3 regions of the Embleya sp. NBC_00888 genome follow, and region 1 is predicted to be linked to each of the others. Evidence: riboswitches for the same ligand, from Rfam matches in the RefSeq annotation. Region 1 holds a riboswitch; each other region holds the start of a gene.
The links. A riboswitch is a leader RNA that binds a small molecule or an ion and turns the genes downstream of it on or off. The one in region 1 is predicted to bind cyclic di-AMP.

Region 1 (5,978 bases):
GTCGCCGACGCCTCGGCCGAGCAGTCCGGCGCCGATCAGCAGGAACAGGGCCGTGATCAACAGGAGCCGGGGCCGGGCGGTGGTCAGGCGGGCCAGGGCAGCGAACATCGCCGAACCCTTCCGTAGAGTCGATGGATCGTATGTGGAACATACGATATGCAAAGCCTTTCGTCTAGATGACATATGTTCGCGGACCGCTAACATGTGGACATGACGGACCGACCCAACACCGGGCGGCCGCCGATGGGAGCACGGACCGGGTACCGGCTGGTCAAGCTGGCCGATCTCCTGTTGGCGCTCGCCGATCAGACGCTTGCCTCGCTGGGCGTCAAGACCAAGCACGTGCATGTGCTGGAGACCCTGCTGACCTACGAGACGTTGTCCCAGCAGGACGTCAGCCGACTGCTCGGGATCGACCCCAACGTCCTGGTCGGCGTGCTCGACGACCTGGAGGAGCGCGGCTTCGCCGAGCGTCGGCGCAACCCGCACGACCGACGGCGGCACGTCATCCAGGTCACTGCCTCCGGACGCGAACTGGTCGCGGAGAGCACCCGGTTGCTGAGCGAGGCCGAGGACACCTTCTTCGCCGCCGTCTCGGCGGAGGACCGGCAGATCGTGCACGACGCGTCCGGCCGTCTGCTCGCCGCGCATCGTCCCGGGTGGTCCGACGACGGGACCGACGCGAACTGCTGAACGGCCGCTTCGGCGCGGCGCCCGGATCGAGGCGCCCGCCGGGCGACTGCGGTTCCACTCGAGCCCGGGTTCGGATGCGAGCCCGGGCGGTCCGGATGCGAGCTCGGGCCCGGTCCGGCTTCGAGACCGGGCCCGGATTCGATCCCGGCTCGGGCCCGGATTCGCGCTCGCGCCGGAGTACTTCGCCGCTTCTTCGTCTCTTCTTCGCCCGACCGCCATGATCCGACTCCCCGCACATCACTTCGCGCGGGCCAGGGTGTGGGCGTCGACGGTCGATCGCCGTCGACCGGAGCGAGAGGGAGACGTCCATGTCCGGATGGAAGACCGTCACGGCCGCGATCCTGGCCGGGGCCGCCGTTGTCGCCGCCCCGGGAGTGGCCGCCGCCGCGGATCGTCACGGTGGCCACCACCGCAAGTCCTTCGACCTCCAGGCGCACCGAGGCGGTCTCGGGCTGACCGTGGAGAGCACGCTCGCGTCCTTCTCCAAGGGCCTGGACCTGGGGGTGTCCACGCTCGAACTGGACGTCCAGATCACCGAGGACGGCCGGGCCGTGGTCACCCACGACCGCAAGGTCGACGGGCGCAAATGCGCCGACACCAAGCCGGTACGCGCCGGCGACCCGGAGTTCCCGTACGTCGGCAAGTACGTCAACACGCTCAGCCTGGCGCAGGTCCGCACGCTGGACTGCGGGTCGCGGCAGTTCCCCGGCTTCCCCGCGCAGACCACCTCGCCCGGCGCCCGAATGCCGTTGCTCACCGAGGTGTTCGACCTGGTCAACCGCCGGCACGCGCACGGCGTGAAGCTCAACGTGGAGACCAAGGTCGAGGCCGGCGCGCCGCAGGAGACCGCGCCGCGCGAGCAGTTCGTGCAGATCGTGGCGCGCGAGGTGCGCCGGGCCGGGCTGTCGCGCCAGGTCACCGTGCAGAGCTTCGACTGGGGCGCGCTCCAGCGCATGCGACAGGTCGAACCGCGTCTGCCGCTGGTCGCGTTGACCAACTACGACTTCCTCCAGGTCGGCAAGCCCGGCGCCTCGCCCTGGCTGGGCGGCCTGGACATCGACGACTTCGGCGGCGATCCGCTGCGCGCGATCGCCTCGCTCGGCGCCGGCACGTTCTCGCCCGTGCACGGCTTCCCGCAGGACGGCAAGGTCACCGACCCGAACTACCGTCCCTACGTGACCCGCGACATGGTCACCCGGGCACACGCGGCGGGCATCAAGGTGGTGCCGTGGACCGTCGACGACCCGGCGACCATGGCCAAGCTGATGGACGACGGCGTGGACGGCCTGATCACCGACTACCCTGACCGGCTGCGGGAGTTGATGGCCGCACGTGGGCTGCCGCTGCCCAAGCGCTACCCGGCGCGCGGCTGATCGGCGCGATCCGCCGGGGACTTCGGCGTCCGCAGGGGTGGGGACGCCGAAAAGGGCCGGGCCCGTCGACACTCGGTCGACGGGCCCGGCCCTTGGTACGGCTACCGCGTTGTTGTGGCTAGCGCGGTGTGGTTACCGCCTGATGACGCTCGGCTCAGAGGTTGACGCCGTGCGCGCGCAGGTAGGTGACCGGGTTGATGCCACTGCCGTAGTTCGGCGTGGTGCGGATCTCGAAGTGCAGGTGCGGGCCGGTCACGTTGCCGGTCGCGCCGGAGAGGCCGATCTGCTGACCGGTGCTCACCGTGGCGCCGACGCGCACGCCGATGCTGGACAGGTGGGCGTACTGCGAGTACTTGCCGTCCGCGTGCTTGATCACGATCTCGTTGCCGTAGGCGCCGCCGTTGCCGGCCTTGACCACGGTGCCCGAGGTGATCGCCTTCACCGAGGTGCCGGTGGCGGCCACGAAGTCCTGGCCGGTGTGGCTGCCGCTGGACCACAGCTTGCCGCCGGTGCCGAACGCGGTGCCCAGGCTGCCCTTCACGGGAGCGACGTAACCGGACGCGTTGGCCGTGGTGGACTCGGCCTTGGCCGAGGACTCCTTGGCCACGACCGGGGCCTTCTCCTTGACCTCGACCTTCGGCGCGACCTTCACGGACGCCGTGGCCTTGGTCTCGGTCTTCGGCGCGGCCGGAGCGGTCTCGGTCTTGGTGCCGGCGGACTCGGTCGAGGCCGAGGCCTTACCCGAGAGCGAGAGCTTCTGACCGATCTGGATGACGTTCGGGTTGCCACCGATCACCGAGCGGTTGTCGGCGTACAGCTTGTGCCAGCCGCCCTCGACGTCCTTGTCGGCGGCGATCTTGGAGAGCGTGTCGCCCTTGACCACGGCGTACGAGGTGGTGGTCGACGCGGACTTCGACGCGGCCGCCGGGACGACCTCGATCTTCGGGGCCGGAGCGGTCGCCGGAGCGGACTCGGCCGGCTGCTCGGTGGCCTTCGGGGTGACCTTGACCGTGGACTTGGTGCCGGGCGAGACGGCCGGAGCGGCGCTGCCCTTGGTCAGGCCCGCCGGGCCGGAGGTGTTCGGCCAGGCGCCGGGACCCTGTACGGCGAGCACCTTCTCGGCGATGGCGATCTGCTGGTCCTTGGTGGCCAGGTCGGCACGCGGGGCGTACTGCTGACCGCCGAACTCGTTCCAGGTGCTGATGGTGAACTGCAGACCACCGTAGAAACCGTTGCCGGTGTTGATGTGCCAGTTGCCCGAGCTCTCGAGCATGGCGACCTTGTCCCAGGTGGAGACGGAGGCGGCGTTGGCGGAGGCGAGACCGGTGACCAGCGGGGCGGCGACGATCGCGCCGGCCATGCCGAGGGTCAGCGCGAGACGCGTCTTCTTGGGCATGCGGGCAGGGGTGATGAACGACTGCACGAAGATTTTTCCTTCTCCCACGCCTACGAAGTGAGCTGTCGGATTCGGGCTGGAGAGTCTCGCCCGGCCGTGTTCGGCCCTCCTGAGGAAGGGACGGGCACGGCTTCACCCCAAGCCGTCGTGATGGGCGTCCGTGTCACGGACGCCCGGGACGGCATTCCACTTGGTTCCCCCGCTCCTGCCTTTCGGGTTTCGTACCGTGGCCTCGCTCCGGCGGCAGGATTCGGCGAACCGGGAGACCATTTCGCCGAGCACCGGACCGGTGTGGCGAAGCACCAAGCTACGCACACCCCCGACTCGGATCCAAACATCATGTTTCGCCGAAACCGAAGAATCGGGTCGTAAGGGGGGAATATCGGGACCTAAAGTCCCGAGGAGCGTACGCATTGTGCCCGAATCGATGACGCACCGTGGACAACTCGGTTACTCAGGGCAGGAATCGCGGAAAGACGGTTCACGGTGCGTACGAACTCCTGACCATCGGTGCCCGCCATGTGACGTGCGCCATAGGGACGGTGGAGGATGGTCCGATATGTACCGCTATCGGTCAGCCGAAAGCCAGAGATGCCCCGGTGGCGGCGCCCAAGAGCGCACCCGCCACGGCTTGCGCGAGGGTGTGGTGACGCAGTGCCACACGCGACCAGCACACGACGCCGACCGCGAGACAACCGGTCGACCACCACGGTCCGCCCGCGACGGCGAGCAACGCGACGATGCCGGACACGACCGCGCAGTCGACGCTGATCTTCCACGCCGCGTTCACCACCAGCAGCACCACCGTCATGCCCCACAGCGCGAACATCGCGAACACCAGCCGGGACGGCGCGCCGGCGCCGAGCATGACCGCCGCACCGATACCGATCGAGGCCAGGATCACCGCGAAGATGCGCGGACGCTGCCGGCGGTCCACCACGTGCCGGTCGCCCCAGGTACCGCGGCGACGCTCCCACTCGATGTACCCGGCCGGAACGATGCCCGCGCACAGTGCCGCGAACAGACCCCACCCGGCGCCGGCCCACGAGTGGGTGACGAGCGCACCGAAACCGGACAGTCCGGCCAGGATGGTGTTGCGCGGCTGGAGGACGTCGGTGACCACCTGGGCGGCGCCCCGGACGCGGCCCGAATCGGGCGCGGCGGTGTGCGCCGCGACCTGGGCCGACGGGCTCCGCACGACTGCGTTGTCCATCCGCGTACGGTAGCCATCGGCTCGGAGCCGCCCGCCCGCGGGCCGATGCGGAATCCGGCCCGACACGGTGATCGTCCCGGGCGTGGCCGGGGCCGGCGCGACGGTGTCGCCGGCCCCGGTCGACGCGCCGCGCCGGGCGCTCGCGCGCGGGCGGACCCCCGGCGGCGCCGGGCGCGGGCGCCGGCGGAGGTCCGGTCGTGGGATCAGTGGTCGGGGGTGGACGGGCGGACGATGGTGGACATGTAGCAGCCGTAGGTGATGTTGCGGCAGTGGATCTCGGTCACCTCGGGGTCGGCGAGGATCTCGGCGAGGGCGGGCTCGGGATTGTCGGTGTCGTGGACGCGTGAGGTGGGGTGGATCCGTCCCCGGGCGTCGTAGGCGCGGAAGACCTGGGGTCGGGACCGCCACTGGGGCGGGTAGGCGTCGGTGCTCGGGCCGGGGCAGGCGTGGGCGTGCGCGAAGACCGGGCCGATCTCGCGGTACGGGCTCGCCGGGAGCGGCGGTTCGTAGCCGAACAGCATGAGCCGCTCGCCCGGCTCGGCGTCGCGCAGGCAGCAGCGCAACGGTTCGCCGCCGCCGGCCGTGTGCGATTCGACCGGATGGCCGGAGACGTCCAGGCCGGTGGCCCGGACCGAGGCGAGGAGCTCGGCGGGGATCGCTCGGACGACGAAGGTGCGGGTGTCCGCGGTGGTGGTCATGCCTCCAGCGTGGACGCGGCCGGGACCCGGTGCCGGCGGCAATCGGACACCTCGTTCGGCACCCGACTCACCCGACTCACCCGACTCACCCGGCTCACCCGGCTCACCCGGCTCGATCGTCGAGACGGCACCAATCCCGGCGGTAGGACGCCCAGTCCGTGTCGGTCGCGGCGAAGTCGACGTACAGCGCGACGCCGAAGTCGGGTCGGCGCGGGTCGTGTCTGGTCAGGCCCAGGCGTACGCCGCGCACCGCCGCCGCGACCGTCTCGGCCGAGCCGCGATGGCCCCAACTGTTCGCGTAGTAGGCGGGCAGGCCCATCAGCAGGTCGACCCCGGCCGGTGTCGCCTCCAGGGCGAGTTCGGTCTGCTGCGCGACGTAGCCGCCGTACAGCGACTCCAGCGGCATCGCGGTGTCGTAGGACATCACCGCGATCTGGTCGACCCGCCGCGCGACCTGGCCGAAGTAGCGCTGCGACCACCACTTGGGGTGGTCGCGCAGCGCCTGGAAGACGCTGTGCAGGGACGGCAGCGGATCGATCTGCGCGGCGGCGACCGACAGCGGGGCGCCGCGCGCACGGGTCAGCGCGTGGGTGGCGGTGAGCAGG
Region 2 (5,978 bases), on a different replicon from region 1:
ATCCTGCTGCTGGGTCTCGCGGTCGCGCTCGCGCTCGGCATGCGGCGCTCGCTGGTGCTGGCACTCGTGGCCTGCCTGGCCAGCTCGTGGCTGATGCGCTTCTGGTTCGCGTCGCACATGTTCCAGGACCAGGCGGTGCAGCTCTACCCGCGCACCTCGATCGAGCTCGCCTACGTGATGCTGCTCCTGGTCGGCGTGGCGGTGCACCTGTCCGCGCAACGGCTGAAGTCGCTGTGGAACCGGTTCGTCGTGCACCGCACGGACCCGGCCACGGAAGCCGAGCCCAAGCACGTCGGCGCGCGCTGGCGCACGACTCCCGGGATGGCGAGCACGATCGGCGCGCTGGCCGCGATGGTCCTGCTGTTCGGCACCGCCGCCTCGTCGGTCGCCGACGACATCATGCCGGTGGACGACTCGAGCATCGGTTCGCTGACCTACCGCTCGCACCAGTTGCAGAAGGCCGGCGGCGAGTGCCCGCGCTACGCGAACAAGCACAAGTGCCAGCGGCTGGGCACCCCGCCGTGGAAGCTCCCGGTCCGCAACACGCCGGGGGCGAACAACGGCTGAGCGGGAACCGCGGGACCCAAGGGCCGGGTGGTCCTAGCGGTTCACCGATACGGAAGAGGGCGGCGTCGAGGGCGAGGAACCCGGCGCCGCCTTCGTCGTGTCCGAGGTGGCCGTCTCGGCTTGGGCGGGCTTGGGCTCCGGCAACCGGGACCGGAACAGGCCCGGGGTCCAGTCCTTCAACCGCATCGCGGGCTTCTCCACCAGGTACCACGAAGCGGCGGCCAGAACGAAGGTGCCGACCAGCGACAGGCCGAGGTAGGCCATGAAGCCGTGGCGGTTGTACCCGAGCACGACCAGGAACTGCTCGACGACGAAGCCGTAGATATAGATGCCGTACGACAGGTCGCGCTTGCGGCCGACCACCCGGAAGGGCTTGGGCAGGCGCACCGCGAGCCACATCAGGGCGTACGCGAAGGCCGGGAAGCCGATCACGAAGAAGCCGCCGAAGCGCATGCTCGCGAACAACGCGACGATCGAGACCACGCCGAGCACGTCGTTGACCGGGATGCGCTCCTGGTAGAGCTGGAAGAGCATGCCGACGCAGAAGAGGAAGCTCAGGTAGATCAGATACTGGCTGTGCAGCGGGCCGATGAACTCGCTCAGGATCGGCACGTGGATGTTGGTGCCGTTGGTGTTCTGCGGACCGCGCCAGCCGGGGGCGTTCACCAGGTCCATGACGATCCAGCCGTACAGCAGGGTGGTCACCAGCAGCACGAACCGGCGGGATCCGCGCAGCACGCCGGACCAGGCCATCGCCGCGACGACCACGTAGCAGGTCATCTCGTAGCTCAGCGACCACAGCGCGCCGTCGAAGCCGGGGTCGAAGGCGTGCCCCTCCTTCTTCCCGGTGGCCAGGATGTTGGAGATGTCCAACTGCCGCAGACCGGTCCACCAGTTCGCGCGGATGTAGTCGAACGGGCCTTCGCCATGGCGCCAGAAACCGTCCAGCGAACCCTGCTGGTGACGGAACATGATCGGCGCGGCCACCAGCGCGGTGAACAGCACGCAGACCCACAGACCGGGCAGGATGCGCAACATCCGGTGCCACAGGTAGCGCCCGGTCGTGGTGCGCATGCCGCTGCGGGTGATCAGGAAGCCGGACAACACGAAGAAGCCGTACACGGACATCCGGCCGAGGCCGACCTGCATGCCGGTGAAGCCGTTGCCCGGCTCGTGCTTGCCGAAGCCGCCCAGGATGTGCGCGTGCGCCACCACGACCGCTGTGGCCAGCAGGAGCCGGATCAATCCGATGCTGTTGTCCCGGCCGGAGAATCGTTCGGCCAACGTTCCATGCCGACCCACTCCGAAGTCGCGTCGCACGCGCTTTACGCCCTTCCCGATGTGGCCGCCCCAGAAGCGACGCAGGATCCCTCCTGAGCGAATATGCGCCCTGCCCACGAGATCCTGTGCATGGTAACGGTCGACCCGACCCCGGGTCAGGCACCCTGGAAGGGGTGCGTCGGACGGGTCGCCGCGCGCGGTTCGCGCTCCCTCCGCGAACCCGGGATGCCGGGTAGGGTCGCCTCATGAAGTGGCTTGTCACCGGCGGTGCCGGGTACATCGGGACGCATGTCGTGCGGGCGTTGCTCGCGGCCGGCGAGGATGTGGTCGTCCTCGACGACTTCTCCACGGGCGCGCGCGAACGGGTTCCCGAGAAGGTGCCGCTGGTGGTCGGCTCGGTGCTGGACCGGGCGCTGCTGGACGAGACGTTCCGGGCGCACGCCGTGGACGGCGTGGTGCACATCGCGGCGAAGAAGCAGGTGCCCGAATCGGTCGCGCGCCCCCTCTACTACTACGAGGAGAACGTCGAGGGCCTGCGCGTCCTGCTCGCGGCCATGGTCGCGGCCGACGTCACGCGCGTCGTGTTCTCCTCCAGCGCCGCCGTCTACGGCATGCCCGACGTCGACCTCGTCGACGAGGACACCCCGTGCCTGCCGATCAACCCGTACGGCGAGAGCAAGCTCGTCGGCGAGTGGATGATCAAGGCCACAGCGCGCGCGCACGGCATCTCGTACGCCGCGCTGCGCTACTTCAACGTCGCGGGCGCGGGCGCGCCGGAGCTCGCGGACGAGGGCGTGTTCAACCTCGTGCCGATGGTGCTGGAGAAGCTGACGGCGGATCAGCCGCCGGTGATCTTCGGGGACGACTACGACACCCCGGACGGCACCTGCGTGCGCGACTTCATCCATGTGGTGGACCTGGCCGAGGCGCACGTGGCGGCCACCCGTCGGCTCGGCACCGACCCGGACGCGCGGCTGGTGTTGAACGTCGGTCGCGGTGAGGGCACGTCGGTGCGCGAGATGGTGGAACTCATCCGCGAGGTCACCGGTTTGCGCGACATCGCGCCGGAGCTGCGACCCCGGCGCGCGGGCGACCCGGCCCGGGTGGTCGCGAGCGCCGATCGCATCACCACCGAACTGGGCTGGAAGGCCCGGCACGACACGGCGGACATGGTGGAGAGCGCCTGGGCCGGCTGGCGCGCGCAGCGCGGCTGAGTCCCGCACACACCGCCCGCGGCGCCGCGCATCGGCCGGCGCCGCGAGCGGTCGCGGGCGGTGTCGCGTCGCGATCCCGCGACGGCGCAGGGTGAAGTCGCCTGGGGCAAATCGGACATGGCGCGCTTCGTTTGTGGGACGAATCACGTCGACCACGGGTGCGAACGCCCATGTCGGTGGGCAGGCGCCCGGTCCGCGCGACGCCACACGCGATGCGGATGTGACGAACGGGACGTAGGTGATCTTTCCCGGGTGATCGACCTACACGGCGACCAAGGGCCGTTGTCACGCGTTTCCGTCCCTTCCACCACGGAACGCCAACTACGGTCCTTTCCGTAAGGGATCATCTACATTGCGCTCATCCGCAAAACGGATAATCGACGTCTATCCGACACAGACTTGTGATCTTCGGCGAGGCCTGCTTAGCGTTCGATCCGTCCGTATCCCACACGGACCCCGATCGCCGGTACGCCGAATCCTGTCGCCGGCCGTTCGGGAGGCTGACGAGCACCACACGACAGGAGCGGGGGAACCACAGGTGAACCGCCGCGAACGGCCCCGATCTCGATGATCGGACGCCGCGAACGGCTTGGGGTGAAGCCATGTCCTTCGGGACGTGGCCGGGCTATCGATCTCCGGCCCGAATCCGACAGCTCACCTCGTAGGCGTGGGAGAGGATCCAGCCATGCTGTCCGGAACCGGGCGTCATCGCCGTCGCAGCACCAGTAGGACCACGCGTCTGATCGCCGCGGCGGGTGTCGCCGGAGTCGGCGTCGCCATGCCGATCATCGGCGCGGGCACCGCCCAGGCCGCCTCCGTGAGCACCTGGGACAAGGTCGCCCAGTGCGAGAGCACGGGCAACTGGCAGATCAACACCGGAAACGGCTTCTACGGCGGCCTGCAGTTCACCGCGAGCACCTGGAAGGCGTTCGGCGGCACGGAGTTCGCCGCCCGGGCCGACCTGGCGACCAAGGGTCAGCAGATCGCGATCGCCGAGAAGGTCCTCAAGGGCCAGGGCCCCGGCGCGTGGCCGGTGTGCTCGGTCAAGGCGGGCCTGACCCGAGGCGGCGCCGCCGCCGACGTCGACACCGGCTCCTCGGCCGGCAAGACCGCGCCGAAGACCGCTCCCAAGACCGAGACCGCCAAGCCGGCCCCGAAGAAGACGGAAGCCGCGCCGAAGATCGAGGTCAAGACCGAGGCTCCGAAGACCGAGGCCCCCAAGGCCGAGGCCCCGAAGACCGAGGCACCCAAGACCGAGACGCCGAAGACCGAGCCGGCCGCCGCGACCTCGTCCTATGTCGTGGTCACCGGCGACACGCTCTCCAAGATCGCGAACGCCGCGCACGTGCCCGGCGGTTGGCCGAAGCTGTACGAGGCCAACAAGTCCGTCGTCGGCGAGAACCCCGACCTGATCTTCCCGGGTCAAAAGCTCGCGGTCGACGGCAAGGCCGCGCCGACCACCACCAAGACCGAGGCCGCCGAGCCCAAGGTCGAGGTGCAGAAGGCCGAGACGCCGAAGACCGAGGCGCCCAAGGCCGAGGCCCCGAAGGCCAAGACGGAGAGCAAGCCGGCTCCGAAGGCCGTGACCACCAAGACCGAGGCCGCCAAGACCGACTCGACGACGACCGCCTCCGGCTCGTACGTCGCCCCGGTCTCGGGCGCCACGCTCACCGCGAGCTTCGGCTCCGGCGGCTCGCGCTGGTCCAGCGGCAGCCACACCGGCCAGGACTTCGCGGTCTCGACCGGCACCACGGTGCGCGCGGTCACCTCGGGCACCGTCGTGTCGGCCGGTTGGGGCGGCGCGTACGGCAACGAGGTCGTCATCCGGCACGCGGACGGCAAGTACACCCAGTACGCGCACCTGTCCTCGATCTCGGTCAAGGCCGGGATGAAGGTGCAGACCGGCCAGAAGATCGCGCTCTCCGGCGCGACCGGCAACGTCACCGGCCCGCACCTGCACTTCGAGGTCCGCACCACGCCGAACTACGGCTCCGCGGTCAACCCGATGACGTGGCTGCGCAGCCACGGCGTCAGCGTCTGAGTCACCCGCTCCACCCGCTGCACCCGCTGCATTCGAGTCACCGCTGCACCGAACGGCGGGCGTTCCCTCCCGGGAGCGCCCGCCGTTCGCGTGTGCGGACCGGTGCGCGTGTCCGAACGGTTCGCGTGTCCGAACGGTTCACGTGTGCGGACCGGTGCGCGTGTCCCGACGGTGCCGTCAGGGCAGCCGCGCGGTGCGCAGCGCGCCGTCCGGACCGAGCCACAGGGCCACCGCGTGCCCGGCGCCGTCCGGCGCGCCGGTGGGATCGACCGCGACCGCGCGCTCGTCGAGCACGACCGGCGCCCCGGACGCGCCGAGCACGATCGGCCGGCCGTCGGCGTCCCGGGTCAGCGTCGCCGTCGTGCCGTCCGCTCGGGGCACTCGGCTCAACGCCTCGTAGCCCGCGCCCGCGGCGCCCGAGCCGGCCGGCACCCACCCGTTCGGCCCGCCCTCGACCACGCTCGCGATCTCCGGTGTGCCGGCCCGCCGGTAGGCGACGCCCACCCTGCCGTCGGCGCCCACCGACACGGCGGGCGGGCCCGCCGGTCGCTCGGCCGCGATCGTGCGCGGCGGCCCCGACCGCTCGCCGACCGGTTCCCAGTAGCGGATGCCCTCGCGCGCAGTGCCGAAGACCACGACCCGGCCGTCCGGGCGGGTCACCGCGCCGGGCCCCTCGACGATCTCGCCGCCGCCCAGGTCCCGCCACGGCGACCACGTGTCGCTCCCGGCGGGCCGATGACGGCCGCTGATCCCCTTGTCCCGGTCGCGCACGAACAGGTACAGCCCGCCCGCGCCGTCCACTGCGACCACCGGTGTGCCCGGGCCGCGTCCGTCGCCGTCGGGGTTGCCCAGGCGGTGCCACGGCCCCAATTCGC
Region 3 (5,978 bases), on a different replicon from region 1:
TCCCGAGCGGGACTGGACGCGGCTCGCGCCCAGCCATCCGGATCATCTGGAGGCGGGCGAGGCGGCGATGCGGGCGATCTACCCGGACGCCCGGAACCCCTTCGCGCACCCCGAGTTGCTGGACGCGGAGGGACTGCGGGAGTGGACCGTGCCGGAGACGTGGTTGTCGCCGACGGGGGACCCGGACCACGCGGTCGAGGTGAGCGCGGTGTTCGAGCGCAAGATGGCGGCGTTGTTGTCGCACACGAGTCAGACGAGTCATCTGTCCGGGCTGCGCGATGAGGTGACCAGGATGCTCGGCCGCAATGCCCTGCGGTTCGGTCTGGGCGCGGGGCGGATGGCCGAGGTGTTCCGGGTGGTGGACACCCGCTAGACCCAATACCAGTGACTTTGATGGGGTTCGCTCGTTGGATGGGTTGTGCCAAGGCCTGGGCAGGTGAAGTCGTCGACGGGTGAGCGGTTCTCGGATCGGATCGCGTTGGGGGTGTTGACGCGTGCGTTTCCGCCGGAGTTGGTCGACGAGGTGGTCGCGGGGTGTGGGCGGGTCGAGCAGCGTCGTCGGTTGTTGCCGGCGAGGGTGGTCGTCTACTTCGTCCTGGCGATGTGTCTGTTCTCGGGTCAGGGCTACGAGGAGGTCGCGCGTCTGCTCACGCAGGGTCTGGAGCGGGAGCGTCGGTGGGTGGGGACGTGGCGGGTTCCGACGACCGGGGCGATCGGGCGGGCGCGGCTGCGGTTGGGGCCGGAGCCGTTGAGGGTGTTGTTCGCTCGGGTGTGTCGTCCGGTGGCGGTGCCGGGGACGGTCGGGGCGTGGTATCGCGGGCGCCGTCTGGTCGCGGTGGACGGCACGACCTTCGACCTGCCCGACAGCGAGGCGAACGCGGGTTTCTTCGGTCGGCCGGGTACGAGTCGGGGCCAGGGTCGGAGCGCGTATCCGCAGGCGAGGGTGGCCGTGTTGGTCGAGTGCGGCACCCACGTGGTGTTCGCGGCCGACATCGCGCCGCTCGCCGTGCGCGAAACGACCGCGGCCCGGCGGTTGTTCGCGTCGTTGGAGCCCGGGATGCTCCTGTTGGCCGACCGGGGTTTCCACGACTTCGAACTGTGGCGGGCGGCCTCCGGGACCGGCGCGGACCTGTTGTGGCGGATCAAGGGCAACGCCGTGCTCCCGGTCCTGACCTCCCTGCCCGACGGGTCCTACCTGTCCGAGATCTTCGCCGGTCACGACCGCCGGCGCGTCGATCCGATCCGGGTCCGTGTGGTCGAGTACACCCTGGGCCCGGGCGGTGGGGAGGAGATCGTGTATCGGCTGATCACCACCGTCCACGATCCCTCGGCGGCTCCGGCCGCCGAGTTGGCGGCGCTGTATCACGAGCGGTGGGAGATCGAGACCGCCCTCGACGAGATCAAGACCCACCAGGGCGGTCCCGGCCACGTGTTGCGTTCCCGTCACCCGGCGGGTGTCGAACAGGAGATCCTCGGTGTTCTCCTGGTCCATCACGCCCTGCGCGACCTGATGCACCACGCCGCTCGGGATGTGGACTGCGACCCGGACAGGCTGTCCTTCATCCGAACCCTGCGCGTCGTCCGCCGCCACGTCACCGGCCAGGCGGCGTTTTCCCCCCTCCCGACTCGCCGTCGCACTCCTCGCCACCCTGTGTGAGATCCACGAACGGCCCCTGCCGCCGAGGCGGTTGCGCTCCAACCCCCGCGTCATCAAACGCAAGATGTCCAACTGGGCGCTCAAGCGAACCGAGCACCGCAGCACACCCCCACCGAACCCACCCGACGTCACGCTCGTCGGACCGACCCGCACCACCCCAACCTGCCGCAGAAAGACCTAAAAACACCGGTATTGCCGCTAGACCCTGTCCGGCGGACCCATCGGGATCCGCCGGACAGGGCCTGGCGCGCTCGGCGAGGGATCGAGGACACGCCCGGGAGGTGAGCCGGCGGGTTCGTCGCGCCGGCTCAGGTCCACATGACGGCGATGGCGATGTTCGCCACGGTCAGCAGGCCGATCGCGCCGAGGACCTTCGGGGAGACCCGGTCCGCGGCGCGATTGCCCCAGACCAGCAGCAGGATCGCCAGCAGGATCACCAGCTTGGTGCCGATCTTGGCGTTGTCCACGTCCTGGTCCAGACCCGCCTGGACCACCCCGACCAGCGCCAGACCGGTGACGAGCATGGTCAGCGCACCGTGCGTCATCGCGGGCACGATCCGCACGTCGCCGGTGCGCAGCCCGGACATCTGGGTGAGAAAGCCGCCGAGCAGGGACGCGATGCCCACGATGTGCAGGACCAGCAGGATCTGCCGCAGAACGTCCACGTCGTACAACTCCTCGTCGGCTCCTCGCGCGGCGCCCGGGACGCCGTCGTCGTTGCGGGTCGCAGCTTAGCCGGCGGCCGATAAGGGACCTTCCGGTTGGTCATACGCGAGTAATGTGCGCCAAACGGCTCAAGATCGACTTTCGGGAATCCGGGCGCTTTTCCCGTGATACGGGGAGAAGGAAACGGCGACCTTGGTAAAGTTTTGGCAATGCAGAGGCCAATGGTGATGGTCGTGACACGCCTGTGACTAGTGTTCTGCGACAGGCGATCGGCTCGACGTCGGCCACCCGGTCGACACGATCGCCTCCGCCGAATTCGGGGACGCGTTTCGGTGACTGTGGGTGACCGCAGTCGTCGCGGCGAGAAGCCGGAACCGGGGACCCTCGCAGTCCCTGGGGTGAATCGGTGCTCCGGCACCGTAGGGCGCCTTCTTCCGCCCGAACCCGTCAGCTAACCCGGTAGGCGGCCGAGGAAGGAGACCCGCCACCAGTGGCGTCCCAACGTCGACCCGGGCAGCACCGCAAGCCCAAGCCGCGCACCGCCGTCCGTACCGCAGCGACCGTCGTCACGGCCGCCGCGACGATGACCGGCGTGATGACCTTCGCCGGCACCGCGAGCGCGGATCCCGCGCAGTCGTTCCAGCAGACCAAGGAACGCGTCAACCAACTGCACAGCGACGTGATCAAGGCCACCGACGCCGCCAACGGCGTCGAGGAGCAGATCACCAAGCAGCAGGGCACCGCGAACCAGACGCAGGCTCGGATCACCGAGGAACAGACCGCGCTGAACGCCCTGCGCGACCAGATCGGTGTCCTGGCGGCCAACCAGTACCGCAGCGGCGGCCTGCCGCCGTCGCTCTCGCTCGCGCTCAGCGGCGACCCCGAGGGTTACCTGCAGAAGTCGCAGATGATGTCCCAGCTCGACGGCCAGCAGGCCGCCAAGCTGAAGCAGATCGCGGCGCAGGCCCGAGTTCTCCAGCAGGACCGCACCGAGGCCTCCTCGCAGCTCGCGGAACTGGAGAAGCTGCGGACCGAGCTGAACAAGAACAAGGCCGACATCCAGGCCAAGCTCTCCGAGGCCCAGCGGCTGCTGAACACGCTCACCGAGCAGCAGAAGAAGGAAGTCCTCGACTCGGACGAGCACGCGGGCGACACCTCGCGTACGCCCGACCGCAGCTCGCGGGACAAGGAGAAGGACACCGCGCCGGCGACCAACATCCCGGCCTCCGGCCGGGCCCAGGCCGCGATCAACTTCGCGTTGGCGCAGATCGGCAAGCCGTACGTCTCCGGCGCCGAGGGCCCCGGCTCGTACGACTGCTCCGGCCTGACCCAGGCGTCCTGGAAGGCCGCGGGCGTGACGCTCACCCGCACCACCTGGACCCAGATCAACGACGGTCCCAAGATCGCCAAGAGCGCCCTCCAGCCGGGCGACCTGGTGTTCTTCTACTCGGACAACCGGCACGTGGGCATGTACATCGGCAACGGCCAGATCGTGCACGCCCCGCGTCCGGGCAAGACCGTGACCAAGGCGCCGCTGGACTCGATGCCGTTCCTCGCGGCCATCCGACCCGGCTAGGCCCACCGGACACCGACGACACCTCGACGGCGCCCGTCCTCGGAACGAATCCGAGGGCGGGCGCCGTCGTGTGTGCCGGGGTACCGCCGGTCCGGTCAGACCAGCCGGCGGTCGGTCGCCCAACGGGTCAGCTCGTGCCGGTTGGAAAGCTGCAACTTGCGCAGCACGGCGGACACATGGGTCTCCACCGTCTTGACCGAGATGACCAGCCGCCGGGCGATCTCCTTGTACGCGTAGCCGCGCGCGATCAGCCGCAGCACCTCGCGCTCGCGCTGGGTGAGCCGGTCCAGGTCCTCGTCGATCGGCGGCACGTCGGTGGCCGCGAACGCGTCCAGCACGAAGCCCGCCAGACGCGGCGAGAACACCGCGTCGCCCTCGCCGACCCGGCCGATCGCGCGGATCAGCTCGTCGCCGGTGATCGACTTGGTCACATAGCCCCGGGCGCCACCGCGGATCACCCCGATCACGTCCTCGGCCGCGTCCGAGACGGACAGCGCCAAAAAGCGCACGGCCGGGATCAACGACGCGCACTGGCGCAGCACCTCGACCCCACCGCCGCCGGGCAGGTGCACGTCGAGCAGGACCACCTCGGGACGGGTCTCGGTGACCACGGCCACCGCGCTCGCGACGTCGTCGGCCTCGCCGACCACCTCGACCGCCTCGCCGATCTCGGCGCGCACGCCGGTTCGGAACATCCGGTGGTCGTCGACCAGGACCACCCGGGTACGGGGCGCTCCCTCCGGGTGCTCGGTGCTCGTCTCGGTGGCGTTCACGTGTTCGTCCTTCCCACAGCGGCCCGGCCGGCCTCGGCTCGGCGCATCTCCAGCTCGACCTCGGTGCCCTCGCCGGGTTCGCTGCGGATGTTCGCGGCGCCCCCGTTGCGGCGCATGCGCCCCAGCACGGACTCTCGCACACCGAGCCGGTCGGCGGGCACCGCGTCCGGGTCGAAGCCGGGTCCGCGGTCCCGGACGAAGACGGTGACCATGTCCTCGTCGGCCTCGCCGAACACCGAGATCGCCGCGCCGCCCGCGTACTTCGCCGCGTTGACCATCGCCTCGCGCGCGGCGGCCAGCAGCGCGGCCAGCTTGTCGTCCACCGGGCAGTCGCCCACGGACACCACCTCGATCGACACGCCGTGCGCGTCCTCGACCTCGGCCGCGGTCGAGCGCAGCGCGGCGGCGAAGGTGCGATCCGGTTCCTCGCCGTCGGGGCGGTACAACCACGCGCGCAGCTCGCGCTCCTGCGCGCGGGCGAGCCGGGCCACCTCGCGCGGGTCGTCGACCTGACGCTGGATCAGCGTCAGCGTGTGCAGCACCGAGTCGTGCACGTGCGCGGCCACCTCGGCGCGCTCCTGGGCCCGGATCCGGGCCCGGCGCTCGGCGCCCAGCTCGCGGGTCTGCCGCAGCAGATACGGGCCGAAGATGACCAGCAGCCCGACCAGGAGCAGCCCGGCCCCGCGCATCGCGGCCAGCGCGTCGCCGAGGCCGCCCCGGCCGAACGAGAAGAACACCAGACCGGCCAGCACCAGCGTGGCGCCGACGAAGGTGCGCAGCGCGCCGGCCACCCGGCTGCGCCCGTCCAGCGAGAACCACCGGTTGCGCTGCGACTCGTCCGCCTGGCGCCACAGCAGGATCACCCCGGGGCCGGCCACCAGCAGCGGCCAGATCCAGTCCCCGACCTTGCTTCCGCTCGTGGTCGCGCCCACGCCGGTGAGCATGGTGGCGGCGATCAACACGATGATCAGGGCGAGCGCCTGATGCCGCTCCCGACCACGTTCGCGCGGCGGCGGGGCCGTGGTCCCCGCGCCCTGCGGTACGAAGATCCAAAAGGCCGCGTAGAGCGCGATCCCCAGACCCGCGAAGAACGCGAGCGCGACGAAGGCGACCCGCAGCAGCAGCACCTCGACACCGAGGTGCTCGGACAGACCGCGCGCGACGCCGCCGGCGAACCGGTGGGAGGCGGCGCGCCGGAGCCGGGGGGTCGACGGCGCGGGCCGGACGGGCGCGGCGGGCGGGGGGTAGACGGCGGTCACACGACCGATCGTCACACGCCGGCAAGCCCCGACGCATCAGGGCCCGA

Region 2: another riboswitch for cyclic di-AMP. It lies ahead of OG948_RS20290 (transglycosylase family protein); the one in region 1 lies ahead of OG948_RS44660 (transglycosylase family protein).
Region 3: another riboswitch for cyclic di-AMP. It lies ahead of OG948_RS22550 (NlpC/P60 family protein); the one in region 1 lies ahead of OG948_RS44660 (transglycosylase family protein).

The regions. Positions count from the first base shown of each region.
Region 1 covers NZ_CP108785.1:2,365,400-2,371,377, forward strand. The annotation lists gene OG948_RS44645 (MMPL family transporter) at 1-108, opposite strand, end outside; gene OG948_RS44650 (MarR family winged helix-turn-helix transcriptional regulator) at 211-693, shown strand; gene OG948_RS44655 (glycerophosphodiester phosphodiesterase family protein) at 1,002-2,066, shown strand; gene OG948_RS44660 (transglycosylase family protein) at 2,221-3,462, opposite strand; cyclic di-AMP (ydaO/yuaA leader) riboswitch at 3,495-3,728, opposite strand; gene OG948_RS44665 (hypothetical protein) at 4,037-4,675, opposite strand; gene OG948_RS44670 (DUF1203 domain-containing protein) at 4,879-5,373, opposite strand; gene OG948_RS44675 (hypothetical protein) at 5,477-5,978, opposite strand, start outside.
Region 2 covers NZ_CP108784.1:4,808,881-4,814,858, reverse strand. The annotation lists gene OG948_RS20305 (hypothetical protein) at 1-567, shown strand, start outside; gene OG948_RS20300 (acyltransferase family protein) at 601-1,851, opposite strand; gene galE (UDP-glucose 4-epimerase GalE) at 2,094-3,062, shown strand; cyclic di-AMP (ydaO/yuaA leader) riboswitch at 3,522-3,743, shown strand; gene OG948_RS20290 (transglycosylase family protein) at 3,748-5,103, shown strand; gene OG948_RS20285 (PIG-L family deacetylase) at 5,281-5,978, opposite strand, start outside.
Region 3 covers NZ_CP108784.1:5,259,446-5,265,423, forward strand. The annotation lists gene OG948_RS22535 (PIG-L deacetylase family protein) at 1-373, shown strand, start outside; gene OG948_RS22540 (IS4 family transposase) at 419-1,657, shown strand; gene OG948_RS22545 (hypothetical protein) at 1,966-2,322, opposite strand; cyclic di-AMP (ydaO/yuaA leader) riboswitch at 2,667-2,804, shown strand; gene OG948_RS22550 (NlpC/P60 family protein) at 2,814-3,899, shown strand; gene OG948_RS22555 (LuxR C-terminal-related transcriptional regulator) at 3,995-4,672, opposite strand; gene OG948_RS22560 (PspC domain-containing protein) at 4,669-5,931, opposite strand.